One region of the Vibrio cortegadensis genome, then DNA from elsewhere that is predicted to be linked to it. Evidence: predicted binding sites of a transcription regulator. Region 1 holds the regulator's gene; each other region holds the start of a gene.
What was found. The regulator CRP, encoded in region 1, controls carbon source genes, mostly activating them, when cyclic AMP is high. The targets are predictions, from matches to a motif close to TGTGANNNNNNTCACA.
Positions count from the first base shown of each region.

Region 2: a site for CRP is predicted at 3,680-3,695, ahead of gltB (glutamate synthase large subunit). Genes of this name have one in related genera too.
Region 3: a site for CRP is predicted at 6,102-6,117, ahead of OCV39_RS02300 (CTP synthase). Genes of this name have one in related genera too.

Region 1 is NZ_AP025472.1:283,928-294,531, reverse strand. Features, by position in the region: gene OCV39_RS01295 (aminotransferase-like domain-containing protein) at 1-1,186, shown strand, start outside; gene OCV39_RS01290 (hydrolase) at 1,183-2,160, shown strand; gene OCV39_RS01285 (YheU family protein) at 2,301-2,513, shown strand; gene OCV39_RS01280 (phosphoribulokinase) at 2,601-3,470, shown strand; gene crp (cAMP-activated global transcriptional regulator CRP) at 3,717-4,349, shown strand; gene OCV39_RS01270 (DUF1338 domain-containing protein) at 4,450-5,241, opposite strand; gene astD (succinylglutamate-semialdehyde dehydrogenase) at 5,372-6,829, opposite strand; gene astA (arginine N-succinyltransferase) at 6,933-7,952, opposite strand; gene OCV39_RS01255 (aspartate aminotransferase family protein) at 8,043-9,254, opposite strand; gene OCV39_RS01250 (aminodeoxychorismate/anthranilate synthase component II) at 9,662-10,240, opposite strand; gene OCV39_RS01245 (endonuclease I family protein) at 10,395-10,604, opposite strand, start outside.
Region 2 is NZ_AP025472.1:2,575,791-2,586,394, reverse strand. Features, by position in the region: gene gltB (glutamate synthase large subunit) at 1-3,442, opposite strand, end outside; gene OCV39_RS12110 (TIGR01212 family radical SAM protein) at 3,974-4,921, shown strand; gene OCV39_RS12105 (GGDEF domain-containing protein) at 5,001-6,755, shown strand; gene arcB (aerobic respiration two-component sensor histidine kinase ArcB) at 6,863-9,229, shown strand; gene OCV39_RS12095 (hypothetical protein) at 9,234-9,674, shown strand; gene arcA (two-component system response regulator ArcA) at 9,800-10,516, opposite strand.
Region 3 is NZ_AP025472.1:467,768-478,371, forward strand. Features, by position in the region: gene barA (two-component sensor histidine kinase BarA) at 1-1,362, opposite strand, end outside; gene rlmD (23S rRNA (uracil(1939)-C(5))-methyltransferase RlmD) at 1,536-2,861, shown strand; gene relA (GTP diphosphokinase) at 2,947-5,169, shown strand; gene mazG (nucleoside triphosphate pyrophosphohydrolase) at 5,254-6,054, shown strand; gene OCV39_RS02300 (CTP synthase) at 6,202-7,842, shown strand; gene eno (phosphopyruvate hydratase) at 7,925-9,223, shown strand; gene ftsB (cell division protein FtsB) at 9,416-9,697, shown strand; gene ispD (2-C-methyl-D-erythritol 4-phosphate cytidylyltransferase) at 9,698-10,408, shown strand; gene ispF (2-C-methyl-D-erythritol 2,4-cyclodiphosphate synthase) at 10,405-10,604, shown strand, end outside.

The DNA of each region.
Region 1 (10,604 bases):
TGTTGAAGCAAGAGTAGGATCTGGAACTTTTATTGCCGATAAAAACAAGAGCAGTTGGAGTTTTGAAGAGAGCACCGAAGATCCAGATGAGTGCAATTTTGGCTATAACATTCCGCCAAATATTGAGCGGAGTAATATGCTTAATCAGGCAATGGCGACCCTCTCGCAATCCCCCCAACTGATTGAGCAACTGATGCTGTACCAAAAACCTCATGGATTAGAGTCTCATAAGCAGCAGATTTGCCACTGGCTCGATAGCAAAGGCGTTCACTTATCCCCACAGCAGCTACTATTTAGCTCAGGCGCTCAACATGCTGTTCAAATTGTGATTGATGCTTTCACGCGCGCAGGGGACACCTTACTGGTAGAAAAAAGTACTTATCCCGGCCTCCTCAGTTTAGCGAGGCAAAAACAGCTATCGGTCAAAGGGGTCGAAATGGATGAACAAGGGATTACACCTGCGGAATTAGAAGCGGCTTGCCGACAATATCAAGCACGCTTTATCTACCTTACCCCAACTTTTCAAAACCCGACGACGGCCATCATGTCTCAACAGAGGCGACTCGACATACTCGAAGTCTGTAAGCGGTATGATCTATTGATCATTGAAGATGATGTAAACGGATTGCTTGCCGCTGAGGTTTACCCTCCAATGGTGAATCTCGATCCTGAGCAGGTGATTCACATTGGCGCTTTTTCTAAATGCTTAGCCCCCGGATTGCGAGTGGGCTACTTACACGCCCCGAAGAAACTCTACCAACCTTTGGTTTCAACCTTGCAAAATCACAGTTGGATGGTGAGCCCTCTATTGACCGCTTTAGCGTGTGAAATGACCGCCAATGGGGATGCAGATAAAACGCTTGATATTATTCGTCAGGAAATGGAGCAACGGCTAGCGATAGCCCTCGAATATCTCTCCCCTTTTCAGCCAGTGTATAAGCGAGATTGCTTCCATTTATGGTTACCACTCCCAGAGCACTGGCGATTGAGTGATTTCGTCGCTCAAGCCGCTGAAATGGGGGTTGTGGTGAAATCTGGAGAACTATTTTCCCCACCAGCAGGCAGTATTTCCCCTGCGGTAAGGCTTGCACTTAGCTCGCCAATCAACCAAGCTCAACTAAAGAAAGGGCTCATTGCGCTTCAAACACTACTCCACTCCAACCCAATGAATGAGTTTGATTTATGACTATATTCACAGCAGCTAAAGGGCTAAGTAATCCTCACCTGCAGACATTGATGCCGCGCTTTATTCGAAAAAAAGCACTATTTGATCCTCTTTGGCAAACTCTTGATACGCCTGATGGGGATTTTCTTGATCTTGCATGGAGTGAAGACTGGACGACTAAGCAAGCCAAAACGAAACCGGTATTCATTCTTTTTCATGGACTAGAAGGTTGCTTCAATAGCCCATACGCCAACGGGTTAATGAATGCTTTTGCTCAAGATGGCTGGATTTCAGTCATGATGCATTTCCGTGGATGCAGTGGAAAACCAAATCGACTGGCAAGAGCCTATCACTCTGGCGAAACAGAAGATGCGCGTCTTTTCTTAAACTATATTCAGCAGCAATTTCCCAACCAACCCAAAGTGGCCATTGGGATCTCATTGGGCGGAAACATGTTAACCAACTATTTGGCGTCTTATAGAGATGACCCTATTCTTGATGCCGCAACCATCGTTTCTGCTCCTCTTGATCTCGCTGCCTGCTCTTCGCGTATTGAGCAAGGCTTTTCCAAGGTTTATCGAAACTACCTACTCAATTCACTCAAGCACAATGCACTCAAAAAGCAGCATTTACTGAGTGAAGAGCTCGGGGTAACCGACAATTGCATTAAACAAGTCTCTCGCTTGTACGACTTCGATGACTTGATCACCGCACCTCTTCATGGATTTAAAAACGCCGAAGACTATTACCAGCAGTGTTCAGGGATCCATAAGATCAAACAGATCACCATTCCAACTCAGTTTATTCATGCCAAAGATGATCCATTTATGACCGATGCGGTGATCCCTCGTTTTGTTTTGCCTGAGAATATTGACTACCGATTATTTGAACGAGGTGGTCATGTCGGCTTTTTAACTGGCCATGCGCTCAAACCAACTTTCTGGCTAGAAGAGGCCATTCCTGCGTATTACGAAAGCTTTCTGAACCAATCATAATGTAAACGCTAGGATCCACCCGATCCCAGATAAATGAGTGAAATGTAAATACGGTATTGGTTTTTGGGATCAACTTGGGTATAAAGCCTCTCGCTTCATATCCTAGCATTCCACTCCCAACCAAAAATTCAGAGGTATGTATGATCATCCCGTGGCAAGAGATCGAACCTGAAACGTTACAAAACTTAATCAAAGAGTTTGTTCTTAGAGAAGGCACCGATTACGGCGAGTTTGAGTTTTCACTGCAAGATAAAGTGGATCAGGTCATTATCCAACTTAAGTCCGGAGAGGCAAACGTCGTATTTTCTGAGCTACATGAAACCGTTGATATTCAGATTCGAAATCGAGTTTAACCGCATAGCAGACCATGACAGATCACATTTACGTGTTATAGTGTTACCGATTGCTAACAAGTACGTTACTTCAAGACAAGGTTTGTCATGTCCGCAAAACACCCAATAATCGCAGTGACTGGCTCTTCCGGTGCTGGTACTACAACAACTTCTGAAGCCTTCCGCAAGATGTTCAATATGATGGATGTCAAAGCGGCATGGGTTGAAGGAGATAGTTTCCACCGTTTTACACGCCCTGAGATGGATGTGGAAATACGCAAAGCCCGAGAACAGGGTAAACACATCAGTTATTTCGGCCCTCAAGCGAATGACTTTCCTGCTTTGGCTGAGTTTTTCAGAGAGTATGGCAATGAGGGTGTTGGCCAAGTAAGGCGTTACCTTCATACATTCGATGAAGCGGTACCCTACAACCAAATGCCCGGCACTTTTACCCCATGGCAGGACATTTCATCTGACTCTGATGTGTTGTTCTATGAAGGATTGCACGGTGGGGTCGTAGATGGCGACATCAACGTTTCACAGCATGTCGATTTATTGATTGGCATGGTGCCAATAGTCAACCTAGAGTGGATTCAGAAATTTGTTCGCGATACACGAGATCGTGGCCACTCCAGAGAAGCGGTAATGGATTCGATCGTTCGTTCAATGGATGACTATTTGAATTATATTACCCCTCAATTCTCTCGCACTCATATCAACTTTCAGCGAGTGCCAACCGTTGATACATCAAACCCATTGAATGCAAAAGGCATCCCAAGTTTAGATGAAAGCTTTGTTGTCATTCGTCTACGTGGGATTAAAAATGTTGATTTTCCGTACCTATTAGCCATGATTGATGGCTCCTTCATGTCACGCCATAACACCCTGGTTGTGCCGGGAGGGAAAATGAGTTTTGCCATGGAACTCATCGTGAGACCAATCCTGCAACAGCTGATTGAAACAGGAAAAATTGGTTAGTCATCACGCTTAAATCTCGGTTACTTTTCATACCGTGATCATGTGCACAGTTTTGCGTAGAAGATCGTGGCAATGACACGATTAAAATCAAGAAATGGATTAGGAAAAAGGATACTATTCCTAACCGAAACACAAGATAGCTTGTAGCACTAACAAGAGTGCTCTTATCCTAACGGAACTGCCTACTACTAGGCTTTGCTAATTATGGAAAGCAGCAAGCGTACCCTGCAGAGGAAGTGAGATATTATGGTTCTAGGTAAACCTCAAACCGACCCAACATTAGAGTGGTTTCTTTCACACTGTCATATTCATAAGTACCCATCAAAAAGTACGCTGATTCACGCAGGTGAAAAAGCCGAAACTTTGTATTACATTGTGAAAGGTTCAGTTGCGGTACTAATTAAAGATGAAGAAGGCAAAGAGATGATCTTGTCTTACCTTAACCAAGGTGACTTCATTGGTGAGCTAGGTCTTTTTGAAGAAGACCAAGAGCGTACAGCATGGGTTCGAGCAAAATCTCCTTGTGAAGTTGCTGAGATTTCTTTCAAGAAATTCCGCCAACTTATCCAAGTAAACCCAGACATCCTAATGCGTCTTTCAGCGCAAATGGCAAACCGTCTACAAGTTACTAGCCAAAAAGTAGGTGACTTAGCATTCCTAGATGTAACGGGCCGAATTGCACAAACGCTACTAAACCTAGCGAAACAACCTGATGCAATGACTCACCCTGATGGCATGCAAATTAAGATCACTCGCCAAGAAATCGGTCAAATCGTTGGCTGTTCTCGTGAAACGGTTGGTCGTATCTTGAAGATGCTAGAAGAGCAGAACTTGATTTCAGCTCACGGTAAGACAATTGTAGTTTACGGTACTCGCTAGTTCGCGTTACTGAAAACACTATAAAATTTAAAAACCACCAATATCGCTATTGGTGGTTTTTTATTAGCTAATTGTTACGCCATGCGCTCGTATTAATGATCTAGCCGTTTGTACTCTCAAAGATCTTATCGGCTGACGCAGCAACAAAACCCGTGTACAACTGACCATCATTCATTGGGTAACGTTTCGCAAACTCGTAAAACCCGCCAGGGACAACTTGTTCACTCTCAGTAAATTGGACCAATACGCGATCGGCCATGGTCGATGATTGCTCCAATAGCACTTCTGGTGAGCCTTTAACCTCCCCCCCAGAACCATTGATAACAAACCCAACGCTACTGAGATGATCATTCACCTCTTGAACTTCACTAAAGTCATTTAATTGATTCACACTGACTGTAAAGTGATTAGCACCATAACCATGAGCAGCTAACCAAGAGGCGTATTCACTCTCTTTTGCTAGAGTTTGGTAATCTTCAAAGCTCAGTTCCCATTGACGGCCGCTGTATAAAAAGTCCTGAGTCTTCAATTGTTGAGCATCCACTTGTTCCACCAGTTTAGCGACGATGGCTTGTAACGCTTCAGAGCACTCTTCCACTTTCAGCTCACTAATAAAGACTTTGGGCTGGTTTGGATCATCATGTTCATAATGCTTGGCAACCAACTTTTTGCTTTCAAATAGATAATCACCACACTCTTTATACCCTAATGCTAAAAAAGGCTTCGCTAAGGTTTCAATCCCAAGAGGAGCAACATTAAACGTTCGAAGTGCGATGTGATCATTAATCAGCTCAGCATCTTCGCGAAGCAATTGATGAACCTTATCCGCAGAAGGGCAAAGGCGTTGAATATAATCTTTCCATAGGGATTCAAATAAAACATCTGGCGTCATGACGCCTCCTTGTTGTATTTATTAGGGTCTGTAGACCGAGTTTGCTGTAGAAAAAAGGTTATCTCATGCTGTATCACTCTGCATTCGATAACCATTTAGTACTGAATTGAGGTTTCCGCCTACCGTAGCCCTAAAGCTCTAGACCAGGGCTAAAGGTAGCAGGGAGTAATGTCTCTTCACCTTCCATTGATGCCATTGGATAAGCACAATAGTCAGCAGCGTAGTAAGCACTTGGTCGTAAATTACCAGAAGCGCCAGGGCCACCAAATGGCGCATCACCACTCGCTCCGGTCAATTGGCGGTTACGGTTCACGATGCCCGCGCGAATGTGATCCACAAAGTAATCCCATTCACCATCGTCAGTTGACACCAGTCCAGCAGACAAGCCAAATCGAGTATCGTTTGCCATTTCAACCGCCGCATCAAGGCTTTCGTAACGAATAACCTGTAGTAACGGGCCAAAATACTCTTCATCCGGCAGTTCGACGATTTGTGTGACATCGATAATACCCGGAGTCACAAACGCCGCCTCTAAGCCTTTCGCAAGTACTAGGCTTTCACCACCTAACGATTGCAGGTTCGCTTGAGCATCCAAAATAAACTTCGCTGCCGCTTCTGAAATTTGTGGGCCCATAAACGGAGCTGGCTCAGCAAACGGTTGATCAACTCGAATCTTTTGAGTCGCACTGATTAACTTCTCAAGAAGTGCATCCCCTTTGCTACCAAACGGGATATACAAACGACGTGCACAGGTACAACGCTGACCTGCACTGATGAAGGCCGACTGGATAATGGTGTATACCGTCGCGTCTAAATCGCCGTATTTATCAGAGATGACCATTGGGTTGTTACCACCCATCTCTAACGCCAGCATTTTACTTGGTTGCCCTGCAAATTGGCGATGAAGGATATGTCCGGTATTCGCACTGCCCGTAAAGAGCACACCGTCAATTCCTTTCGCATCAGCAAGCGCAATCCCCGTCTCTTTTGCCCCTTGTACAAGGTTAATGACACCAGCAGGCAAACCCGCTTGTTGCCACAGTTTCATCACAAATTCACCTGTCCAAGGTGTCTGTTCTGATGGCTTAAAGACCACGGTATTACCCGCAAGAAGCGCAGGTACAATATGACCATTTGGCAAATGACCTGGGAAGTTATAAGGCCCAAATACCGCCATAACACCTAAAGGTCGGTGGCGCAGTACTATTTGATTGCCTGCCGCTTCACGAGAAGCTTCACCCGTTCGCTCGTGGTACGCTCGAATTGAGATAGCAATTTTACCCGCCATCGCACCCGCTTCAGTACGCGTTTCCCAAATTGGCTTACCCGTCTCTTTTGCGATGATCTGCGCGATCTCTTCGCTGTTCTCTTTCACTTTTTCAGCAAACGTTAGTACAACCTGTTCACGCTCTGAAAATGAAAGATGCTTCCAACTTTGAAATGCCAAGCGAGCGGATTTAACCGCAGATTCAACTTGAGCGGGAGTGGCACTATCACCATGCCAAATGACATCATTATTGAAAGGGCTGAGTGAAGTCATCGCTTCACCTTGTCCTGCAACCCATTCACCTGCGATCCATTGAGTCATCTTAATTCCTTCTAAATAATTCCTATCGACATAGCCAGCCAATGATTTGTTGACTGGCTATGACAATGAGATAGCTTGTTAATCACATCGCACAATCATTTATCTATTGCGCTAATAACCGAACAAAATCACCTTCATTCACTTCAAGCGCTTCCGCCACCTCAGAGGATAGAATCACACTTTCGCTGGCTAGGTCATACGCACCTTTCGCCGCCACTGCTCGGAAGTTTTCAAACGAGGTATTCCCCATCAAGTAAGCTTGTGAACTTGAATGTTCAGCAATCACCACTTTCGCACGAATCGAATCTCGCACTGAATCGATATTACGTAAATCACACTCTACTGTTGGGCCTGCATCGAAAATATCAACGTACCCACGATTGGTGAACCCTTCATTTTCAAGTAACTTCAATGCAGGTCGAGTATTTTCATGTACAACACCAATCACATCTTGAGCTTCTTGGCTCAGCAAGTTGATGTAAATCGGCAACTTCGGCATAAGATCGGCAATAAAGCCTTTCTTACCAATTCCGGTTAAGTAATCTGCAAGAGTAAAATCAATCGAGAAGAAGTGCTCTTGTAGCCACTGCCAGAATGGAGAGTTGCCATCAGCATCCGATACACCGCGCATTTCAGCAAAAATGGTCTTTGAAAAACGGTGTGGATGCTCAGCCATCAGTAAAAAACGGCTCTTAGACATCAAACGACCATTCAAGCCTTTACGAAAATCAGGGCGTAAGAACAAGGTGCAAATTTCACTGCATCCTGTGTAGTTGTTGCCAAAAGTCAGAAGCTTAACCACATTATTCACACCGAGCTTATTCGATGAGTGGACCACTTTACTGATGTGATAAGAGTAAAAAGGGACATCCCAACCGATAGAGGCTTCAATACCCGTGGTACCCGCAACTTCGCCAGTTTCAGTATCAAAGCCCACCATTAGGTAGCCTTCATCACCAGGTTCAGTCACGCTTTCTTTGCTGAAGCTGTATTCAGAATGAGTAATTCGATTTGTTAACAGTTCTTCGTTAACAGGAAGAGATGTAAATCCATGTCCAGATTCTACTGCGCATGTGTGCAGCGCATCGTAGTCTGATTTTTTTATTGGGCGAACAACCAGCATCAATATTCCCTCCAGATGCAAACAACACAGCCCAACATAACTCCATTAAGTTATTACCACTGGGCTGTGTAAATGAGGCTTTAACGAAAATTAAACTAGAGTGCTGATCGCTTTATCTAGTTTCGCTAAACCTTCTTCTATTTCTTGTTTTGTGATGACTAATGATGGCGTGAAGCGAACAACATTAAGACCCGCCACCAATACCATTAATCCTTCTTTGCCTGCTGCAACGAGTACGTCACGTGCTCGACCTTGCCATTCATCATTCAGCGCCGCCCCAAGCAGTAAGCCCTTACCGCGAACTTCGCTGAATATGTTGTATTTGTCGTTAATTTTCTCTAAACCTGCGCGGAACAGTGCTTCACGCTCTTTCACGCCAGCAAGCGTTTCAGGTTGGCTAACAACATCAACCACCGCTTCTGCGACGGCACACGCTAGTGGGTTACCACCATAAGTAGAGCCATGAGTCCCAACTTTAAGATGAGGGGCCAGTTTGTCCGTTGTCAGCATTGCGCCAATCGGGAAGCCGCCACCAAGAGATTTTGCAGTACTCAGAATATCAGGCGTCACACCAAGACCTTGATAAGCATAGAAATCGCCAGTACGACCATTGCCTGTTTGCACTTCATCAAAAATCAGTAGTGCGTTGTGCTTATCACACAGCTCACGAACCGTTTGAACAAATTCTGAAGTAGGAGAAATGATGCCGCCTTCCCCTTGGAGAGGTTCCATCATCACGGCACAAGTACGGCTAGAAATATGCGCTTCTAGCGCGGCTACGTCATTGTAAGGCAGGTGAGTGATATCACCCGGCTTAGGACCAAAGCCATCAGAATACGCCGCTTGACCGCCCACAGTGACCGTAAAGAAAGTACGACCGTGGAAGCCTTGTTGGAACGCGATAATTTCAGATTTTTCTTCACCGTGAACATCAGCAGCCCAACGACGAGCCAGTTTCAGTGCTGCTTCGTTTGCTTCTGCACCTGAGTTTGCAAAGAAGACCTTATCTGCAAAGCTGACTTCTGTTAGCTTCTTAGCTAAACGAAGTGCTGGTTCATTGGTCATGACATTACTTAAATGCCACAGTTTGTTTGCTTGTTCTGTTACAGCGTTCACCATAGCAGGGTGACAATGACCTAAGCAGCTCACCGCAATACCACCAGCAAAATCGATATACTCGTTACCTTGCTGATCCCAAATTCTCGCGCCTTCCCCTTTCACAGGGATCATTTCCATTGGGTTATAACAAGGCACCATCACCTCGTTAAACAAACTACGTTCTACTTTATTTTCCATTGTCATTGCACTCCTTTAGATACTGCATGCCAGGTAGATGCCTCTCATTTTATGAAATCGATGAGGGTTTCATTATGATGAATATTTTGTTTGGCATTTCTACTAATGCAGCATTGTATTTACATTTAATTAACTATTTCAATAGTAGATTGTTCTTTTACTTGCAGAAATAATAGTTCAAAGCTCACTATATGTGACTACTTATGCAGCAATCAAATCGTTTTATGAATTTTTTTCCGGATAAATTGCGTGCTAGTAATTATTAAATGAGGAAATACAAGGCATAGAAGAGGATCGAGGGATATAGCGCGAATAAACTTGCATAGAATATCCACAATAAAATAGATGAAGAAAATGTTAAGAAAAGTGATCCGAGTCAGGTGTTGGAGCGTAATGAATAGCCAAAAACAGGACTATCGTAAAAGGAAATTTGCCAGTAATTGATGGCCTTGCTCTGTTTTAATGGATTCCGGATGAAACTGAACCGCATCAATCGCGAGGGTTTTATGTTGATAGCCCATGATCTCATCCATACTTCCATCTTCAAGCTCAGTCCATGCTGTCAGTTCAAAACAATCAGGCAACGTACCGTTTTTTACCACGAGGGAATGGTAACGTGTCACGGTCAAAGGATTATTAAGCGTTTTAAACACACTTTTTCCGGTATGTTTAATGGGAGAGGTTTTACCATGCATAACTTGTCTTGCTCGAACGACTTCACCACCGAAAACTTGAGCAATCGCTTGATGCCCTAAACAGACCCCCATAATCGGTAATTTCCCAGCAAAATGCTCGATTACTTCCAGTGATATACCCGCGTCATTCGGGGTGCAAGGCCCAGGGGAGATCACTAAATGGGTCGGTTCTAGCGCTTCAATACCCGCAATATCGATTTCATCATTGCGCACAACTTTCACTTCTGCACCTAACTCGCAGAAGTATTGGTACAGGTTGTAGGTAAATGAGTCGTAATTGTCGATGATTAGTAGCATACGTAAATCGTAACCGTATCGAAGAGAACAATAGAACGTGTATTGTGCAGCAAGGGGAAAGAAAGGCAAGCCTTAACCATGACATAGACAAAATTAAGGCCAGCAGATGCTGGCCTTACTATTGTCACACTTTAAGCCATGACAAACATATCAATTACTCAGTACAGTCTTTACGGAAAATAACTTCAGCCCACTGCGCATTATCGACGAATGGGTTACGGTTACCCTGAATTTTTTGAATTTTGCTGTTACGTTCAAATTCAAAATCATCAATTGGATCTGCGGTATTCCATTCAAGCAGACGACATACATTACCTAGCGCAGTACCATTTCCACTTACCGTTGATACTAGCTCTAAATCCGG
Region 2 (10,604 bases), 820 kb from region 1:
TACCAACAGGGCAAGTGTTTTTGTGACACTTACGCATCATGATACAGCCTTCAACAACCAGTGCGGCTGTTGCTACGCCCCATTCTTCAGCACCAAGCAGTGTTGCGACTGCAAGGTCACGCGGAGTTTTCATCTGACCATCAGACTGAACCACGATACGATTACGTAGGCCATTTTTCAGTAGTGTTTGGTGAGTTTCCGCTAGACCCAGTTCCCAAGGCAAGCCAGTGTGACGGATAGAAGACATCGGAGATGCACCCGTACCACCATCAAAACCAGCGATGAGGACTACGTCAGCTTTCGCTTTCGCTACGCCTGATGCAATCGTACCAACACCCGCTTCCGATACTAGCTTCACGTTAACGCGACCATTACGGTTCGCGTTTTTCAGATCGTAGATCAGCTGGGCTAAATCTTCGATTGAGTAGATATCATGGTGTGGCGGTGGAGAAATCAGACCGACCCCCGGAGTCGAGTGACGTGTTGCACCGATCCAGTCATCAACCTTGTCACCTGGCAATTGACCACCTTCACCTGGTTTTGCGCCTTGAGCCATCTTAATCTGTAGCTCATCTGCATTAGATAGGTAGTAAGAGGTCACACCAAAACGACCTGAAGCAACTTGTTTGATGGCTGAACGTTCCCAGTCACCGTTCTCTTTGCGCTCGAAACGGGTTGGGTCTTCGCCACCTTCGCCAGAGTTCGATTTCGCGCCAATGCGGTTCATCGCAACGGCGAGTGTTGAGTGTGCTTCATGAGAGATAGAGCCAAATGACATTGCACCTGTCGCAAAACGCTTAAGGATTTTTTCAATCGGTTCAACTTCTTCAAGTGGAATAGAGCCTGCTGGGTTCTTAACAAAGTCTAATTGGCTGCGCAGTGTTGCCGCATGATCGCCTTGGTCATCAACGGCTTTCGCGTACTTCTTGAACTGACCGTAGTCTTTGTTACGTGTTGATTCTTGCAGTAGCGAAATCGTTTCAGGGTTAAACAGGTGTTTTTCACCACGTTGTTTCCACTGATAAACACCACCCACATCAAGAATCTGTACTGGGATTTCACGTGTTGGATAGCCAATGCGATGACGCACCATCACTTCTTTAGCGATGTCATCAATAGTTAGACCTTGAATACGTGAAACAGTACCAGTGAAGTATTTATCGACCACCGACTTACTTACGCCTAATGCTTCAAATATTTGAGCACCGTGGTAAGACTGCAACGTTGAGATACCCATCTTCGAGAAGATCTTCAGTAGACCGCCGTTGATAGAGTTACGGTAGTTTTCGAATAGATCTTTGATGTTGGTTTGTGGATCGAGCTTCTTAGTGCGCTGTAGATCCACCATAGTTTCGATAACTAAGTATGGATTGACGGCATTTGCGCCGTAGCCGATTAGCGTTGCAAAGTGGTGTGTTTCACGAGCATCACCCGTTTCAACCACAATGTCACACTTAGCTCGTAGACCTTTACGGATCAGATGGTGGTGAACCGCGCCAACCGCAAGCATTGCTGGAATCGCTGCATGGTTCGAGTTCACTGCACGGTCAGTCAGAAGGATAATAGAGTAACCGTCAATAACCGCATCTTCTGCGTATTGGCAGATACGCTTAAGTGCGCGCTCTAGCTTACCTTCGTCTTCACTGGCTTGGAATACGATGTCTAGCGTCTTCGCTTGTAGGTGCTCGTTATCGATTGCACGCAGTTTCTCTAACTCTGAGTTAGAAAGAACAGGAGACTCAAGTTCAACTTTCTGACAGTGTTCTGGTGACTCAGCAAGTAGGTTCTGATCTTTACCTAAGTAAGTATTCAGAGACATCACCATACGCTCACGGATCGGGTCGATCGGCGGGTTAGTTACCTGAGCAAACAACTGTTTAAAGTAGTTGGATAGATGTTGAGACTGGTGCGAAAGGATCGCTAGTGGCCAGTCAGCGCCCATTGCAGAAAGAGGCTCTTTGCCATCTTTCGCCATCGGCACGATGATTTCATTTACTTCTTCTGAACTTACACCGAACGCTTGCTGTTTGTGTAGTAGCTTTTCTGGTGTCGGTTGGCTGAATTCGTTTTCTGCATCAGGCAGTTTTTTGAGGTTCAGAAGATTATCTTCAACCCATTTCTCGTATGGTTGCGCGTTGGCAATGCCATCTTTCACTTCTTCATCAGAAATGATGCGACCTTGTTCTAGATCTGCAACGAAGATACGCCCTGGCTGAAGACGACCACGGAACTCAACGTTTTCCGGCTCAATTTCTACCACACCAGATTCAGACGCCATCACTAGGAAGTCATCTTTGGTTACTGTGTAGCGAGAAGGACGTAGGCCATTACGGTCTAGTGTGGCACCAACTTGAACACCATCGGTGAAACAGACAGATGCCGGGCCATCCCATGGTTCCATTACGTTCGCATGGTACTGGTAGAACGCACGACGAGTTGGATCCATATTTTTATTTTCTTGCCACGCTTCCGGGATCATCATCATCAAGGCATGTGGCAGGCTGCGACCAGAAAGAACCAGAAGCTCTAGTGCCATATCGAAGTTAGATGAATCCGAGCTGCCTTCCTGACAAATAGGAAGAAGCATGTCGATTTCGGCTTTGGTGAAAAGATCAGATTCAATGATCGCTTCACGCGCTTTCATCCAGTTCAAGTTACCACGAACCGTATTGATTTCGCCGTTATGCGCGATGTAACGGAAAGGCTGAGCTAAACGCCAGCGTGGGAATGTATTGGTAGAGAAACGAGAGTGAACAAGCGCTAGGGCACTCACCATCGTTGGGTTTTGAAGATCTAAGAAATATTGAGGCACTTGCTCAGTCGTTAGCTGACCTTTGTACACCACCGTCTTGTAAGACATCGAATTGATGTAGAAGTCATCCCCAATATTTGACACGCTTTCTAGGCATACACGAACGGTGTAGTTACGTAGAACATACAGTTTACGTTCAAGCTCTTCTGGAGTGCTCCCCGGTCCGCCAGAAATAAACACGTGCTCAAATTGAGGTTCAGTGCTTAATGGATCTGCACCAATCATTGAATTGTCAGTTGGAAGTTCACGGTAACCGATAACTTCTAACTCAAGGCGTTGTGCATTGCGTTCTAAAATGTCACGACACTGCGCACGCTTATGTTCATCTTTAGGGAAAAGTACAACACCAACACCATATTTTTCAAAAGATGGTAGCTTAATCCCAAGCTTTACGGCTTCTTCTAGTAAGAATTCGTGAGGCTTTTGTAGCAGGATACCTGCACCATCTCCAGAACACGGATCGCAGCCTTGACCGCCACGGTGTTCCATACGTGCAAGCATATCGAGTGCTTGAGTTACTACATCATGAGATTTGCGATTCTTTAGATGCGCAACAAAACCGATACCACAAGCGTCATGCTCCAGTTCAGGAGTATACAGACCCTGTGAGTTCTGCTCTTGATCTACCATAGATACATCCTTCCAGTTTAATCTAGGCGCACTTTGCCTAAGCGAGTGAACCTTGTCCTTTTATATTTATGAATCTAAACCAGCCTATGTGTGTGGCTAGCTTGAGTCCTTTCTGTCTTTCGCAGGAAAAATTTTGCGAAAAAAACAATCCTTAGTGATATCCGTTTAATTGAAGCCACAAACTAGTGGTTTATATAGGTGGGAGCTAAATATCACCGACTTATCCGCATATGCACGTGTAATAAAAGTCACAAAAAATGCGAATAAGTGTAAGTATCCTACAATTTTGTTTTATTAAACTCCAACGAAAGTTGCCCTCTGTAGACCATTTTTTTCGCGCGAAAATGAATATATCGAGTAACATTTGTGCAACATTAAGTAAATAACGCTTATTTAATGCATGTTTATTGATATTTGTTAGGTTGAATTTAAATACCTGTTGCTAGTATCGCCGGATTTATTTTGCAGGGATGTAATTTACTTTCATGAATCAAACTGAGATTCATTCTTATTTGTTCAACGAGTTTAAATATGCAATTACATGAATTAGTAAACACTTTGGGTCAAGATCTTCAGCGTCGATATGGTGAGAAAGTACATAAATTGACGTTGCACGGCGGTTTTAGCTGCCCTAATCGAGATGGGACGATTGGTAAAGGAGGGTGTACATTTTGTAATGTGGCCTCTTTTTCTGACGAACAGACTCAAGTAAAAAGCATTGTTGATCAACTGCAAGATCGTGCGGGTGAAATTCACCGTGCAAAAAAATACCTCGCGTATTTCCAAGCCTACACGAGCACTTACGCGGAAGTGCAAGTATTAAGAAATATGTACGAAGAAGCATTAAAAGCAGCGGATATTGTTGGTCTATGCGTAGGCACCCGGCCTGATTGTGTACCTGATGCGGTACTAGATTTGCTCTCTGAATACGTCAATCAAGGTTATGAAATTTGGCTAGAGCTTGGTTTACAAACAGCAAACAACGATACGTTGAAAAGAATTAACCGAGGCCATGACTTTGAATGTTATGCAGAAATAACCAAACGAGCTCGCGCATTAGGCATTAAGATTTGCACTCATTTGATTGTAGGCCTTCCTAAAGAAACCAAAAAAGACAACATTGAAACGTTGGAAAAAGTACTCGAAGTGGGCACTGATGGTATTAAGTTGCATGGTTTGCATATTGTGGAAGGAAGCACGATGGCTAAAGCATGGAAAGCGGGGCGATTGGAAGCGCCTGAGTTAGAAGAGTATGTGGATATCGCCAGTCATATGATCCGCATGACGCCTGCTGATATTGTATTTCATCGAGTCTCTTCTGCGGCTCGCCGACCAACACTGCTTTCTCCATTATGGTGTGAAAACCGTTGGTTAGCGATGACTGAAATTGGTCGAAGTCTAAATCGACAGGGAGCTCAAGGAAGCTTAACTGAAGAGGCTTTTGTCTATACCAAGCCACAGTTACTTTCGACAAAATAGCTGACGAAATAAAGATAACTGACGTATAAGCTGATATATTGTTTAATAGTTAAGAAATAATATATGGATACGTTATTTAATGGATCAATTGTGGCACTGGTTATGGCAGCCAGCCTTTGGATACGGCGCTGTCATTCTCGTCATTATAATATGCATTTTTAGCATATGGTTTACTTATAACCATTACCAGCGCCAATTGAGCATATTGATCCAAGGCTCTCCTCTTGCGCTTATGCTTGTCAGTGAAAAGACAGGTGAATTACTACTTACTAATCAACACTCTATGCAATTACTAGGCATTCGCTTAGTCGGTAATATGCACCTGATGCCAGAATCAATTCCTTCCGATTATTTCCTCTCGTTTTTTGATGGTTTAACCGAAAAAAAATTTAGAGGATTAAATAGATCATGGCCAGTATCCAGTGATGAATCGGTAAAGATCAGCTTTTCAGGTCGAAAAGTGGCTTACCAAGGAGAAAGCGTGTGGTTAATTTATGTAATTGAACGTGAAGCCACCAACGAAGAGCATAAGCAAGAGCTAGCAAAATTAAGCGTGGCCAAAACGGCACTCAATTCGTTGAGTGAGCTTATCTATATTAAAGATAGTGACGATAAATTATTAGCCACTAACCGTGCATTCGACTCTTTTTGGCTGAATCGACTTGATGAAGGCGATGTTAAGATTGAAGAAGGCGTAAGAAATCGCACCAGTTCTAAAAGGTGGACTATTTCACCTGAAGGCCGCAGTTGTTTGCTTGAAACTAACCAAAGTGTATTGATGTCTGAAGAAGGGAAACCCTTAGGTACTCTTTGCATCAGCCATGATGTAACGGAATGGCACAATATTCAGCAGAATTTACGTGACGAAATGGAACGGCGTAAAGATACTGAAGTCGCGTTGGCACAGCGTGATACCATTCTGCAAAACATCTTAGAGTCTAGCCCTGACTCAATCGGTATCTTCAATGAGAATATGATTTATCAAGCGTGTAATGAACCATTTGTTCACGCATTGGGGATAAATCATGTCGACGATCTTATCGGTAAACGATTACAAGATGTCATTCCTGATTCAATGTATAGCCGATTATCTGAAACGGATAGGCAAGTTTTACACGAAGATAAATCACTCAGGTACATTGATAAAGTTCGATCTAGCAGAGGGGAGTTTACTTGGTATGACGTGGTTAAGTCGCCATTTTGGGATCCTGCATCAGGTACTAATGGTGTGCTAGTTATGGCTCGTGATATTTCAGAACGCTATCTTGCTGAACAGAAACTGGAAAAAGCTAACTTAGAGCTCGAACGTTTAAGTTTTATTGATAGCTTGACTCAAGTGCCTAACCGTCGCCGTTTTGATGAACAACTAAGCACATTATGGCCCCATCACTCCCGAGAAAGATTACCGATTTCTATCATGCTTTGTGATATTGATTACTTTAAAGGATACAACGATCTTTATGGGCATCAAAAGGGCGATGATGCATTAGTGCAAGTGGCGAATGTCTTTAAGCAAATTTTGAATCGCTCATCCGATTGTGTTGCAAGATATGGCGGTGAAGAGTTTGCTTTCATTCTGCCAAATACGACGCTTGAAGGAGCGAAGTTAGTCGCGCAACGGATACATGCCCAGATCGAAAGCTTACAACTCGAACATGATGACTCACTGATCTCCGACCATATTACCATCAGTATTGGCTTGATTTCGTGTGTTCCTAAGTTTAATGAACTTGCAGAAGTTGCGGTTGCGAATGCTGACAAAGCGTTATATCAAGCGAAAGCTCAAGGCCGGAATCAAACGTGTATCTATTCTGCAGGCAGTGACGAGCAGTGATAACGTTCATTTGATTTACAGTTATACCATTCCATGTGATGGGCTTAGCTTACCTGTTGAGTTTAAACAGGTTAGAATGTTCTGAGTCTTATCGCATGGAGCCGTTGATGAAACCCATGAAAAACCTCGCCCAATACTACGTTGACCTGTTGGTTAAATTGGGCATTCTCCGATTTTCTATCTTATTAGCCCTCGCGCTTGTCGCTTTAGCCGTTGTTGTCCAAGTTGGTATTACCTTAGCGTTGAAAGGTGGCGTTGGCGATATTGATATCGTTCGCTCTGTCTTCTTTGGTTTGCTGATTACTCCGTGGGCCGTCTATTTCCTTTCAGTTGTGGTTGATCAGCTCGAAGAGTCTCGTCAACGTCTCTCTAAACTCGTCTCTAAATTAAAAGATATGCGTTCTCGCGATCAAGAGCTTAATCTGCGTTTACAACAAAATATTGCAAAACTTAATCAGCAGATTGAGGAGCGAGAGAAAGCGGAAGAAGCTCGAGAAGAAGCAATTAAAGATCTTGAGAATGAAGTGTATCAAAGAGAGCGGACTCAAGTTGAACTTGCAGAAAGAACGGCGCTACTGCGCTCATTTATCGATGCTTCCCCTGACCTGATCTACTACCGTAATGCCGATGGGGTATTTTCTGGCTGTAACCGTGCAGTTGAAGAGTTGACGGGTAAAAAAGAGCAGCAACTGGTGGGGCTGACCCCATGGGATGTCTACAGCAAAGAGATCGCGCAACAAGTGGTAGAGACAGATGAGAAAGTCTTTAGTGATAATCAAGCTCTGACTTATGAGCAGTGGCTAGAGTATCCTGATGGGCATAAGAGCTACTTTGAACTTCGTAAAGTGCCATTTTATAACAAAGATGGACGTCACCTTGGCTTGGTTGGCTTTGGTCGAGACATTACAGAGCGTAAGGAATACCAAGAGACGCTTGAAAAAGCGAGCCGTGACAAAACCACTTTTATTTCCACTATTAGTCATGAACTCAGAACACCGTTAAATGGTATCGTTGGTTTAAGTCGGATGTTGTTAGAAACTCAACTGACTGACGAGCAACGTAAGCATATGCAAACCATCAAAGTGAGTGCGGTCACTTTAGGCCATATCTTCAATGATATTATCGATATGGATAAATTTGATCGTCGTAAACTTGAGCTTTTACCCGTGCCGCTGAATTTTGATGATTTTGTGTCAGAAATGGAGAGTATTTCCGCTCTCATGGCTGAGCAGAAAGGCTTAAGGTTTGATCTTGAAAGATTGAGTGACCTACCCACCGCAATAAAAGTAGATGCCACGCGTTTACGCCAAGTACTGTGGAACCTGATTAGTAATGCGATGAAATTCACCAAAGAAGGTGGTGTCGTCATGAACGTCAGTGCTGATATTGGTGACGAATTTGCCGATATCACCATGGAAGTGGAAGATAGTGGTATTGGGATACCGGAGCATGAAATTGATAAAATCTTTGCCATGTACTACCAAGTTAAATCAGGAAAAGACAATTTACATGCGGTGGGAACAGGGATTGGTTTAGCGGTTTCAAGACAACTGATTAATTTAATGGATGGAGACATAACCCTGACAAGTGAGGAAGGGTTTGGTAGTACATTTACCGTCAATATCCGAGTTCCTTTGGTTCAAGAAGGTACTCCTATTCGCAAGCAACCACGAGCTCAACAAAGTCTTAATATTTTTATGGTTGAAGACATTGAATTGAATGTCACCGTGGCGCGTTCGTTGCTGGAAAACTTAGGGCACCAAGTTACTGTCGCGATGACAGGTGAAGAGGCCATTGCTAATTTCCAACCTGATGCTTACGACTTGGCCTTACTGGATATTCAATTACCGGATATGACAGGTTTTGATGTCGCGAAATATTATCGAGAGCATTACCCTCAATTACCACCGCTGGTTGCTCTGACTGCTAATGTGATAAAAGATAAGCGTGAGTATTTTGAAAATGGCATGGATGAAGCGATCAGCAAGCCTTTAACTGTGAAGGCCATTCAAGATGCTATTACAGAGCTTATTGAAATAGAACAAGCGGTTGAATCAACAGAGTCAAAACCAGAGGTTCATCCACCCGTGCTAGAACAAACCAAGGCGCGTGAACCAACAGAAATTGAAATTAGACTGCTGGATCTGACCATGTTGGAATCGTATATCGATATTGTTGGCACGAAGCCTGTGTTTGATAGTATTGCTATGTTTGAAGATATGATGCCCAGCTATTTAGAGATTCTCGATTCAAATATGATAGCTAAAGATAAACCGAGTATTGTATCGGAAGCTCATAAAATCAAAGGTGCGGCTGGCTCGATTGGACTAAAGCATATCCAAAGTGTTGCTCAAAAAGCTCAAACACCGGATGCTCCAGCATGGTGGGAAAATATCTCTGATTGGGTAGAAGAAATAAAGAATGAGTATCAGCATGATATTCAAGTATTAAAAGATTGGCTAAACCAAAGGTAACGTTATGAAAAAATTAACACTCGCATGCATGCTTGTATTAGCAGGTTGTTCAACAGCACAAGTTGATTGGCAGCAAGATAGTCAGATGTTAGTTGCTCAGTCGGAAGTTAAATTAAGCAGCAATTTGTGGGTCAATAAGATGCCACAGATTGGGGAGGCACAAGAGCAGACATTAAATGGTTCTATCTATTTAAAATCTGATACTAGCTTACCTGCGACACTTGAGTTGAACAGCGTGACCTTACGCCAAGGAGAGAACCTATGGCTTTTAGATGGAGATGCGATAGAAGTGAGAACTCACAGTGAAAACTCGTGGGAAATCGCTTTTCAGTGGCAATTAGATGTACTTCCAAACCTGCCGATTGATATCGCCGTAGAAACGAAAAACGAAGACAAGGTGGAGTGGTTAGTCGAGAAAGGTGTCAATATTGACGCTATTTACTAAGACCTAAGCTCTAAGCTTAAGATCTAAAACCTAAAACCTAAGCCTTACGTTTTAAGGGCTCAGATCTAAAAAAGGGATGATGCTTTCGCATTATCCCTTTTTTGATACTCTGTTTTCAGTGAAATCTATTCTTCTAGATCGCCACAGAAACGGTAACCTTCACCGTGAATCGTTGCAATGATTTCAGGAGTACCTGAAATAGATTCGAAGTGCTTACGGATACGACGGATCGTTACATCAACAGTACGATCGTGTGGTTTTAGCTCACGGCCTGTCATTTTCTTCAGTAAGTCTGCGCGAGTTTGGATTTTTCCAGGGTTCTCACAGAAGTGCAGCAATGCGCGGAATTCAGAACGAGGCAGTTTGTAGCCTTCGCCGTCAGGGCTTACTAGAGAGCGGCTATTGATATCTAGGATCCAACCGTTGAACTCATACTTCTCTACGCTACGTTTCTCTTCTTGAACTGTGTTAGCACTCATAGAGCGGTTCAATAGGTTACGCGCACGGATAGTTAATTCACGTGGGTTGAATGGTTTAGTGATGTAATCATCAGCACCAATTTCAAGACCAAGGATCTTGTCGACTTCGTTATCACGACCCGTTAAGAACATTAACGCTACATTTGCTTGTTCACGGAGTTCACGAGCGAGTAATAGACCGTTTTTGCCAGGTAAGTTGATATCCATGATAACCAAATTAATTTGATTGTCAGATAACACTTGGTGCATCTCTTCACCATCACTAGCCTCAAAAACAGCATATCCTTCTGCTTCAAAAATGCTCTTAAGAGTGTTACGAGTTACTTGCTCATCTTCAACGATAAGAATCTGCGGGGTTTGCATTGGCGGTACCTAAATTTGTGACGAAATTGTGCTAATAGAATAAATTCTAGGCAAAAATATAACATACAGGTAATGTTTTTTTGATAAT
Region 3 (10,604 bases), 180 kb from region 1:
TTCTGAAATGCCAATACCGGTATCTCTGACCGTAAATTGAAGCTCTACCGCATCTTCATTCTGAGAACGAAGTTCAACGCCAATATCGATGTTGCCACGCTCAGTGAATTTAATCGAGTTACCGACGAGGTTGGTCAAGATCTGTTGAATTCGAAGTGGATCGCCAATGACGCCTGCTGGGATTTTAGGATCAACTTTGAGAGTGAGCTCTAAGCCTTTTTCATGTGCGCTGGTGGCTTGAAGGTTCACCACCTGCTCCAAACTCTCTTGGAACTCAAATGGGATGTTTTCTAATGCTAGTTTGCCCGCTTCAAGTTTCGAGAAATCCAAAATATCATTAATAATATTCAGTAGATTATTCGCTGAACGTTCAATGGTTTGAAGATAATCGATCTGCCCATTAGAGAGTTGCGTCTTGAGCATTTGGCGAGTAAATCCAATCACACCATTGAGTGGCGTTCTTAGCTCATGCGACATATTCGCAAGGAACTCAGATTTTACACGAGCCGCTTCTTGAGCGCGTTTCTTCGCAATATCCAACTCCACGTTTTGAATCTCTAACTGCTCCAATGTTTCACGTAAATCTGAGGTCGCTTGATCGATACTGTGCTGCATCTCGACATGATATTCAGATAGTGAAACCGCCATGGCGTTGATACCATTTTTGAGCGAGTCCAGTTCGCCATGCATTTTCCCTTCAATCCTGACATCAAGATGACCACGACGAATGCGGTCTACCATATTCTTCATGTAAGTTATGGGGCGAGTGACATCGTGCATCAAACGAAAAGCGAAAAAACCAGAAAGCCCTAAGCCCATAATGAGCACAAGACCCGCTGAAAATATCTCTTGATACTGTTGTAAGCGAAGTGAAGATAGGTCGAGCTCTATAGCAATATAACCCAAAGCTTGATCCGTATTTGGTTGCCCATGATTGATCAGTTGAGTTTCAGAGATGATCGGAGTGCGTAAGATTAGGGTATTATCAAACAGTTCAGAAGAGCCTAACGCAGGAATGGGTTCATCTTTCGAGAACATCAAACTTTCAAAGCTGGGGTGGAAGTTAGAGGTCACGAAGAGTTCGTGTTGGTCATCAAAAACGGCAATACTACGGACGATTTCAGAGTTTTTTCGGTGCGCATAACTGATGAGTCGCCTTACCGATTCGCGATTTTGTTCCGCCATCCCCTGCTCACTTGCAATGGCGAGTGGCTCAATGATACTCGTGCCTGTGGTGATCACTTGAGTTTCAAGGTCGTGATAGCGGTTAAATGAGAAGAAAGCACTTAAAAGCAGACCAATAATTAAGGTCGGAGCGAGAGTTAGTGTAATAACGCGGGCACGTAAGCCGTATCTAGTCATGTTCTCTGATTACATTACTGTCTGGATATGGGAAAATGAACCCTTCAAGAATAGTGGGCTCATCGAATTATCGATTAGCTTAATCAAGTCGGCCCAGTTCGACAATCATTCCAGAGTAGAATAGTGACTCTGAGTTAAAATAATTTACTTAATAAATATTGCAGGCATAGAGCATGGCGCGTTTTTTTCAACCAAAAAAGAAAACTCAATTAGAGACCAAACATCAGTCAATTTTGGTGGAACGAATGGATCACCAAGGTGCGGGAATCGCGTTCCAAAAAAATAAGCCACTGTTTATTGATGGTGCACTGCCTGGTGAAGAAGTCTTAGTGCAGTTAACTGAAAGTAAAAGTAAGTACTCACGTGCCAAGTTGATTAAAGTGTTAACGCCAAGCGAACAGCGCATGAAACCTTTTTGTCCGCATTTTAATGAGTGTGGAGGCTGTAACTTCCAGCATCTAGATTATGTTGCTCAAAGCGAGCATAAAAGCCAATCGCTTCATCAGTTAATGAACAAGTTTGTCGATCAAAATACGGACTTAGCACCTGCGATCATAGGAGAAGCGCGAGGGTATCGCCGCCGCGCTCGTATGAGTTTATTTGTTGATAAGAAAACTCGCCAGCTACAGTTTGGGTTCCGTAAAAAACAGAGCAAGCTTATCGTCAATGTGACCGATTGTGCGGTGTTAGAACCAAGCTTGAATCAGTTGCTGCCAAAAATTAAGCATATACTGTCAGGTTTTTCATCACCCGCCACCCTGGGGCATGTTGAATTGGTTTTAAGTGATAAAGGCCCTGTTATTGTATTGCGCCACCTTAAGCCTCTCTCTGAGCAAGAGAATAGCCAATTGCTTGAGTTTGCCAAACAGAATTCGGCAACGCTTTACTTGATGCCAGAAACAGACCAGTTACATCTGGTTTATGGTGAAGAGCCGTCTTACAGCGAAACAGGCGTTAAGGTGCCTTTCTCGCCGAATGACTTTATTCAGGTGAATAAAAACGTAAACCAGAAAATGGTTGAGCAAGCACTTGAATGGCTAGATCCGCAAAGCGATGAGCGTATTCTTGATCTTTTCTGTGGAGTAGGGAACTTTAGCTTACCTATCGCCAAGCGAGCTCAATTTGTTGTTGGGGTGGAAGGGGTTGAAGAGATGGTGCAGCGAGCGGCAAGCAATGCGGTTGTTAACCAGATAACCAATACCGCTTTTTACCAAGCAAACTTAGAAGATGATCTTAGCCATCAAGGTTGGGCGAGTGAGAAATTTGATAAAGTATTGCTTGATCCTGCACGCGCTGGAGCGAGTGGGATCGTGGATCAACTTTCGAAGCTTGGAGCGAAGAGTATTGTGTACGTATCTTGTAATCCTGCTACCCTTGCAAGAGATAGCAAAAGCCTGTTAGAACAGGGTTATCAATTACAAAAATTAGGTATGCTGGACATGTTTCCGCATACGATCCATTTAGAATCTATGGCATTATTTACAAAGAATAAGAAATAAACAGTCAGTTGAGTAGCCAGAACTAATTGAGGAACAATTAGTCTGATATTTAGATATATAAGAACCAAATACTAGGAATAAATAGATGGTTGCCGTACGAAGCGCGCATTTAAAGCCGAGTGAAAAGTTTGAGTTAGACAATTGGATTTCTAGCCTTGAGCAAGATAGCAAAACATCAAAAAAATTAACCGATGTGTATAAGCAGTGTGAAAGCCTGCTTGGTGATGTCGAAAACGGAAGTTTGTTGCTGTGGCGTGGGCGAGAGATGATCGAAATATTGATCACCTTGTCGATGGATAAGCCAACGTTAGTGGCTGCGCAGTTATTTCCGATTGTCTCTAGTGGGTTATTTGAAAGGCAACAGCTTGAAGAAGCGTACGGTAAGGAAATCGTAAAGCTGATTGATGGCGTTGATGAAATGGCAGCCATCGGTCAATTAAATGTGACGTATGAAAATGCGGAAGGGTCTGGTCAAGTCGATAACGTTCGTCGAATGTTACTGGCGATGGTGGATGATTTCCGTTGCGTGATCATTAAGCTAGCAGAGCGTATCTGTAATCTTCGAGAAGTAAAAGACGAGCCTGATGCGGTGCGTCGCGCGGCAGCAAAAGAGTGTGCCAATATTTATGCGCCTCTCGCGAATCGTCTGGGTATTGGTCAGCTTAAGTGGGAAATTGAAGATTACGCTTTCCGCTACCAACAGCCTGAAACCTATAAGCAAATCGCTAAACAATTATCTGAGCGTCGCATCGTCCGCGAGCAGTATATTGAAGACTTCGTGACGGATCTTTCTTCTGAGATGAAAGGTTATCAAATTAATGCTGAAGTGAGCGGTCGACCAAAACACATCTACAGTATTTGGCGCAAGATGCAGAAGAAAAGCTTAGCTTTTGATGAGCTTTTCGATGTTCGAGCAGTGCGTATCATCGCGGATAAACTGCAAGATTGTTATGCGGCACTTGGTGTGGTTCATACTAAATATAAGCACCTACCAAGCGAATTTGATGATTACGTCGCGAACCCTAAACCAAATGGTTACCAATCGATTCATACCGTGGTGCTTGGCCCGGAAGGGAAAACCATCGAGATCCAGATCCGTACTACGCAAATGCATGACGATTCTGAACTCGGGGTGGCGGCGCACTGGAAATACAAAGAAGGCGCATCGGCAGGTCGTAGCGGCTATGATGAAAAAATCACATGGCTTCGTAAGCTAATTGACTGGCAAGAAGAGATGTCAGATTCTGGCGAAATGCTTGATGAATTGCGCAGCCAAGTGTTTGATGATCGTGTTTATGCCTTTACTCCGCGTGGTGATGTCGTCGACTTACCTATGGGAGCAACCCCTCTCGATTTTGCATACCACATTCACTCTGAAGTGGGACACCGTTGCATCGGTACCAAAGTCGCAGGACGAATTGTTCCGTTTACTCATAAGTTGAGTATGGGCGATCAAGTTGAAATCGTAACTCAAAAAGAGCCGAACCCATCACGAGACTGGTTGAATCCGTCTTTAGGTTTTGTTCATTCAGGTCGAGCAAGAGCGAAGATCAATGCTTGGTTCCGTAAGCAAGGTCGAGAGAAGAATCTTGAGGCCGGACGTGAGATCCTTGAAGTTGAACTTGCGAAAGTAGGGGCAACTCTTAAAGATGCCCAACGTTATGCACTGAAGCGATTTAACGTCAATACTAACGATGAACTGTATGCGGGTATTGGCAGCGGTGATCTACGCATTAATCAGGTTATTAACCATATTAATGCGTTAGTAAATAAGCCTACGGCTGAAGAAGAAGATCAAAAAGCGTTAGAAAAACTGCAAGAGTCAGAAAACAAACCCGCTCAACAGAGTCGACCGAAAAAAGATGCGGTTGTCGTTGAAGGGGTTGATAACCTAATGACTCACTTAGCGCGCTGTTGTCAGCCAATTCCTGGTGATGTCATTAAAGGTTATATCACCCAAGGGCGCGGTATCTCAGTGCATCGAGCAGACTGTGAGCAACTTGGAGAGCTGAGTTTACATGCGCCTGAACGGATCATCGATACCGTTTGGGGAAGTGGGTTCGTTGGCTCTTACATTCTGACGTTAAGAGTGGAGGCGCTTGAGCGTAGTGGTTTACTGAAAGACATTACCTCGCTGTTAGCGAATGAAAAAATAAAAATTACGACAATGAAAAGCCGCACAGACTACAAACGCCAAATGTCAGTGATGGATTTTGACTTAGAACTCACCAATGTTGATGTTCTAAGCCGAGTCATCGTGCGTTTAGAGCAATTGAAAGATGTGATGTCGGTGAAGCGTCTAGGTTAACGTAACGGCATCATTGAAGGCTTTAAATATAATCAGCACCGCCTATATGGCGGTGTTTTTCTAACTAAAAACTAAGGTGCTAGCATGGCTCAATCCATTGAACAGTTATTAGAAATAATGTCTCAGTTGCGAGACCCGGAAAGTGGGTGTCCATGGGATCGCAAACAAACGTTTGAAACCATTGTGCCGCATACAATTGAAGAAACGTATGAAGTTGTGGATGCGATTAATAATAAAGATTGGTCAAATTTGAAAGAAGAACTGGGCGATTTATTGTTTCAAGTTATCTTTTATAGTCAGATCGCTAAAGAACAACAACTGTTTGATTTTAATGATGTTGTAGATGGTGTTAATGAGAAACTAACTCGTCGTCACCCGCATGTGTTTTCGGATAAAACATTCTCAAGTGATGAAGAACTGAATGCAAATTGGGAAGCTGAAAAAATCAAAGAAAAATCACAATTAGGCAAAACAGAAAAAAGTATTCTAGACTCAATACCAAAATCGTTACCTGCATTATCACGAGCTAATAAAATTCAAAAAAAATGTGCTCAATATGGGTTCGATTGGGACACGATTGGCCCTGTCGCTGATAAAGTTCTAGAAGAGGTGGATGAAGTGCTGGAAGAAGCGCTTCAAGTCACCCCAAATGAAGATTTAGTCGAAGAAGAATTAGGCGATCTGCTATTTGCAACTGTGAACTTGGTCCGCCATTTAGGAAAAAATCCAGAATCGGCGTTAAGCAAAGCAAATTTAAAATTTGAACGTCGCTTTCATGGAATTGAAAAAAAAGTACAAAATCAAGGTAAGGAATTAGGCGACTTTTCACTGCCGGAGCTAGACAGGATGTGGGATGAAGTGAAGATCGAAGAAAAAACAAAATAGAAACTTTCTAACGGAATTGATTTGAAGCAAAAAAATAAAATTTCGACTGTGATAAGTTTCACGTTGTGGCGATAAAGGGCTTCTGGTATATTTTCATCCCGTCCAGAAGTAGTCCATTTCCCTCATTCAACCAATTTCAGGTTAAACATGACAACAAATTACATTTTTGTTACTGGCGGGGTTGTATCCTCTCTAGGTAAAGGTATTGCAGCGGCATCGCTTGCAGCTATTTTAGAAGCTCGTGGTCTTAAAGTGACTATGATGAAGCTTGACCCTTACATCAACGTTGATCCGGGCACAATGAGCCCAACTCAGCATGGTGAAGTGTTTGTCACGGAAGATGGCGCTGAAACTGACCTTGACCTTGGTCACTACGAGCGTTTCATTCGTACCAAAATGACCAAGCGTAACAACTTCACAGCAGGTCGTGTTTACGCCGACGTTCTACGTAAAGAGCGCCGTGGCGATTACCTTGGTGCAACGATTCAGGTAATTCCTCACATTACTAACTCGATCAAAGAGCGTGTAATCTCAGGTGCTGAAGGTCATGATATTGCCCTTGTAGAAGTGGGTGGCACTGTTGGTGATATCGAATCACTACCGTTTATGGAAGCGATTCGTCAACTAGCAGTAGAGCTAGGCCGTGAACGTGCAATGTTCATGCACCTAACGCTTGTACCTTACCTAGGCGCTGCGGGCGAGCTTAAAACTAAGCCGACTCAACACTCAGTGAAAGAACTACTGTCTATCGGTATCCAGCCAGATATCCTAGTTTGTCGTTCAGATCGTGTTATCCCAGCAAACGAACGTAAGAAAATTGCTCTTTTCTGTAATGTACAAGAGAAAGCAGTTATCTCAATGAAAGATGTAGATTCAATCTACAAGATCCCACAACTTATTAAAGCGCAAGGTACTGATGATCTTGTTTGTAAGCGCTTTGGTATTGATGCTCCAGAAGCTGATCTTTCTGAGTGGGAACAAGTAATTTATGAAGAAGCGAACCCTACTGGTGAAGTGACTATCGGTATGGTTGGTAAATACATTGAATTACCAGACGCATACAAGTCAGTAAACGAAGCATTAAAACATGCGGGCTTGAAAAATCGCTTAAGCGTCACAATTAAATATGTAGATTCACAAGATGTAGAATCTAAAGGTACAGAAGTACTTGAGGGTCTAGATGCAATTTTAGTTCCTGGTGGCTTTGGTGATCGTGGTATCGAAGGTAAGATCCTTGCCGCTCAGTACGCACGTGAAAACAAAGTTCCATACTTAGGTATTTGTCTAGGTATGCAAGTTGCTCTTATCGAATACGCACGTAACGTAGCGAATATGGAAGGTGCACACTCTTCTGAATTTAGCAAAGAAACTAAATTCCCTGTTGTTGGTCTGATTACAGAATGGACTGATGGCGAAGGTAAAGTAGAAGAGCGAACTGAAACTTCAGATCTTGGTGGCACGATGCGCCTTGGTTCTCAGCTATGTCACCTTGCAAAAGGCACAAAAGCTTACGAACTATACGGCAGCGCGACTATCCATGAACGTCACCGTCACCGTTACGAAGTGAACAACAATCTTCGTCCGCAAATTGAAAAAGCTGGTCTAAAAGTATCTGGCTTATCTGCAGACAAGAAGTTGGTAGAAGTAATTGAGAACCCTAACCACCCATGGTTTGTTGCAGCTCAATTCCACCCAGAATTCACATCAACACCTCGTGATGGTCACCCATTATTTGCAGGTTTTGTGAAAGCAGCTGGTGAATTCCAGCGTGGTGAGTTAGAAAAGTAAGAACAAGAATACAGGTAGTGGCGTAAGTTGTGCGGCTACCTTTTAAATTTGACATTTATATTCAACGAGAAGGAAACATTCAATGTCTAAGATCGTTAAAGTTCTAGGTCGTGAAATCATCGATTCACGTGGTAACCCAACAGTAGAAGCTGAAGTTCACCTAGAAGGTGGTTTCGTAGGTATGGCAGCTGCACCATCAGGCGCATCAACTGGTTCTCGCGAAGCTCTTGAACTACGTGACGGCGACAAATCACGTTTCCTAGGTAAAGGTGTTCTTAAAGCAATTGAAGCTGTAAACGGCCCAATCGCTGAAGCTCTAATCGGTAAAGACGCGAAAGCTCAAGCTGACGTTGACCAAATCATGCTTGACCTAGACGGTACTGAAAACAAGTCTAAGTTTGGCGCTAACGCTATCCTAGCTGTTTCTCTAGCGAACGCTAAAGCGGCTGCTGCTGCTAAAGGCATGCCTTTATACGAGCACATCGCTGAACTAAACGGTACTGCTGGTCAGTTCTCTATGCCTCTACCAATGATGAACATCATCAACGGTGGTGAGCACGCTGATAACAACGTTGACATCCAAGAGTTCATGATCCAACCAGTTGGCGCAAAAACTCTTAAAGAAGCTCTACGTATCGGTGCTGAAGTATTCCACAACCTAGCTAAAGTACTTAAAGCTAAAGGCCTAAGCACTGCTGTTGGTGATGAAGGTGGTTTCGCTCCTAACCTTGAGTCTAACGCTGCTGCACTAGCTGCAATCAAAGAAGCTGTAGAAGCTGCTGGTTACGTTCTAGGTAAAGACGTTACTCTAGCGATGGACTGTGCTGCATCTGAGTTCTTCGACAAAGAAGCTGGCAACTACAACATGAAAGGCGAAGGCAAAATCTTCACTTCAGAAGAGTTCAACTTCTACCTACAAGACCTTGCTAACCAATACCCAATCGTATCTATCGAAGACGGTCTTGACGAATCAGATTGGGCTGGCTTCAAGCACCAAACTGAACTTCTAGGCGACAAACTTCAAATCGTTGGTGACGATCTATTCGTTACAAACACTAAGATTCTTGCTGAAGGTATCGAGAAAGGCGTAGCTAACTCTATCCTTATCAAGTTCAACCAAATCGGTTCTCTAACAGAGACTCTAGCTGCAATCAAGATGGCTAAAGACGCTGGCTACACTGCAGTAATCTCTCACCGTTCTGGCGAAACTGAAGATGCAACTATCGCTGATCTAGCGGTAGGTACAGCTGCAGGTCAAATCAAAACTGGTTCTATGAGCCGTTCTGACCGTGTTGCTAAGTACAACCAACTAATCCGTATCGAAGAAGCTCTAGGTTCTAAAGCACCTTTCAACGGTCTTAAAGAAGTTAAAGGTCAATAATATCTAAGTTTATCTTAGTTAATTATTAACTTAATACTTTAAAAACGTCTCCATTCATGGAGGCGTTTTTTTATATCTGAAACATTCACATATCCCACCTCATCGCTTCAATACCTCGCCCATAGACCCCTATTATGGTATATATGTGGATTAGAAATTTATTCCCCCGACTTGATTAATACGATTGGAACTATGCGACTATTTTCCTTGTTATTGGTGATACTTTTAGGCTGGTTGCAATATACGTTGTGGCTGGGAAAAAATGGTATTTCTGATTACTACAGCGTCCATAATGAAATTGACGTTCAGCAACAAGTAAATACAAAATTACAAGCTCGTAATAATGAGATGTTTGCCGAAATCGATGACCTCAGACAAGGACTTGATGCGGTTGAAGAGCGTGCGCGTAATGAGCTAGGTATGATCAAAGAGGGAGAAACCTTCTATCGTCTGATCGATGAGGATCTTCAATAGATGATGAGTTATACCCAACCTGTTGTTGCGATTGTGCCTGCTGCTGGTGTTGGTAGCCGTATGAAAGCGGATCGACCTAAGCAATATTTGATACTGCATGGCAAAACCATTTTGGAGCATACCGTTGAAACGCTACTTCAGCATGATCTGATACCGCGAGTCGTAGTGGCAATTAGCGATGATGATCCCTATTTCCCTGAATTATCTTTAGCTGATAATCCTAATGTCATTCGGGTTTCAGGAGGCCAAGAGCGGGCTGATTCTGTTTTGTCTGGACTGAACTACTTGTCAGAGAATCGTCCTAGCGACTGGGTGATGGTGCATGATGCCGCTCGTCCCTGCCTTCAAATTTCGGATATTGATAACCTGATTCAACAATCGGTTGAACATCCTGTTGGTGGTATTTTGGCTGCGCCAGTTCGAGATACCATGAAACGCGGGAATTCTCAGAGTAATATTGATCACACAGTAGAAAGACAAAATTTGTGGCATGCGCTAACGCCGCAGATGTTCAAAACTGAGCAACTCACCACTGCATTATCAACCGCCTTAGAGCAAGGTGCGAATATTACCGACGAAGCATCCGCTTTAGAACTTTTAGGTTTTACACCTAAATTAGTGATTGGTCGTGCCGATAACTTTAAAATCACTCAACCCGAAGATCTCGCGCTTGCTGACTTCTACTTAAGCAAAAATAAGGAACAACAATGATTCGTATAGGCCATGGCTTTGATGTCCATAAATTTGGTGGTGAAGGCCCTGTTATTATTGGTGGCGTATCTATCCCTTATGAGCAGGGGTTGATCGCTCATTCAGACGGTGATGTTGCCTTACACGCATTATCTGATGCGCTACTTGGTGCTATTGCTGCAGGCGATATCGGTCGTCATTTTCCTGATACGGATGA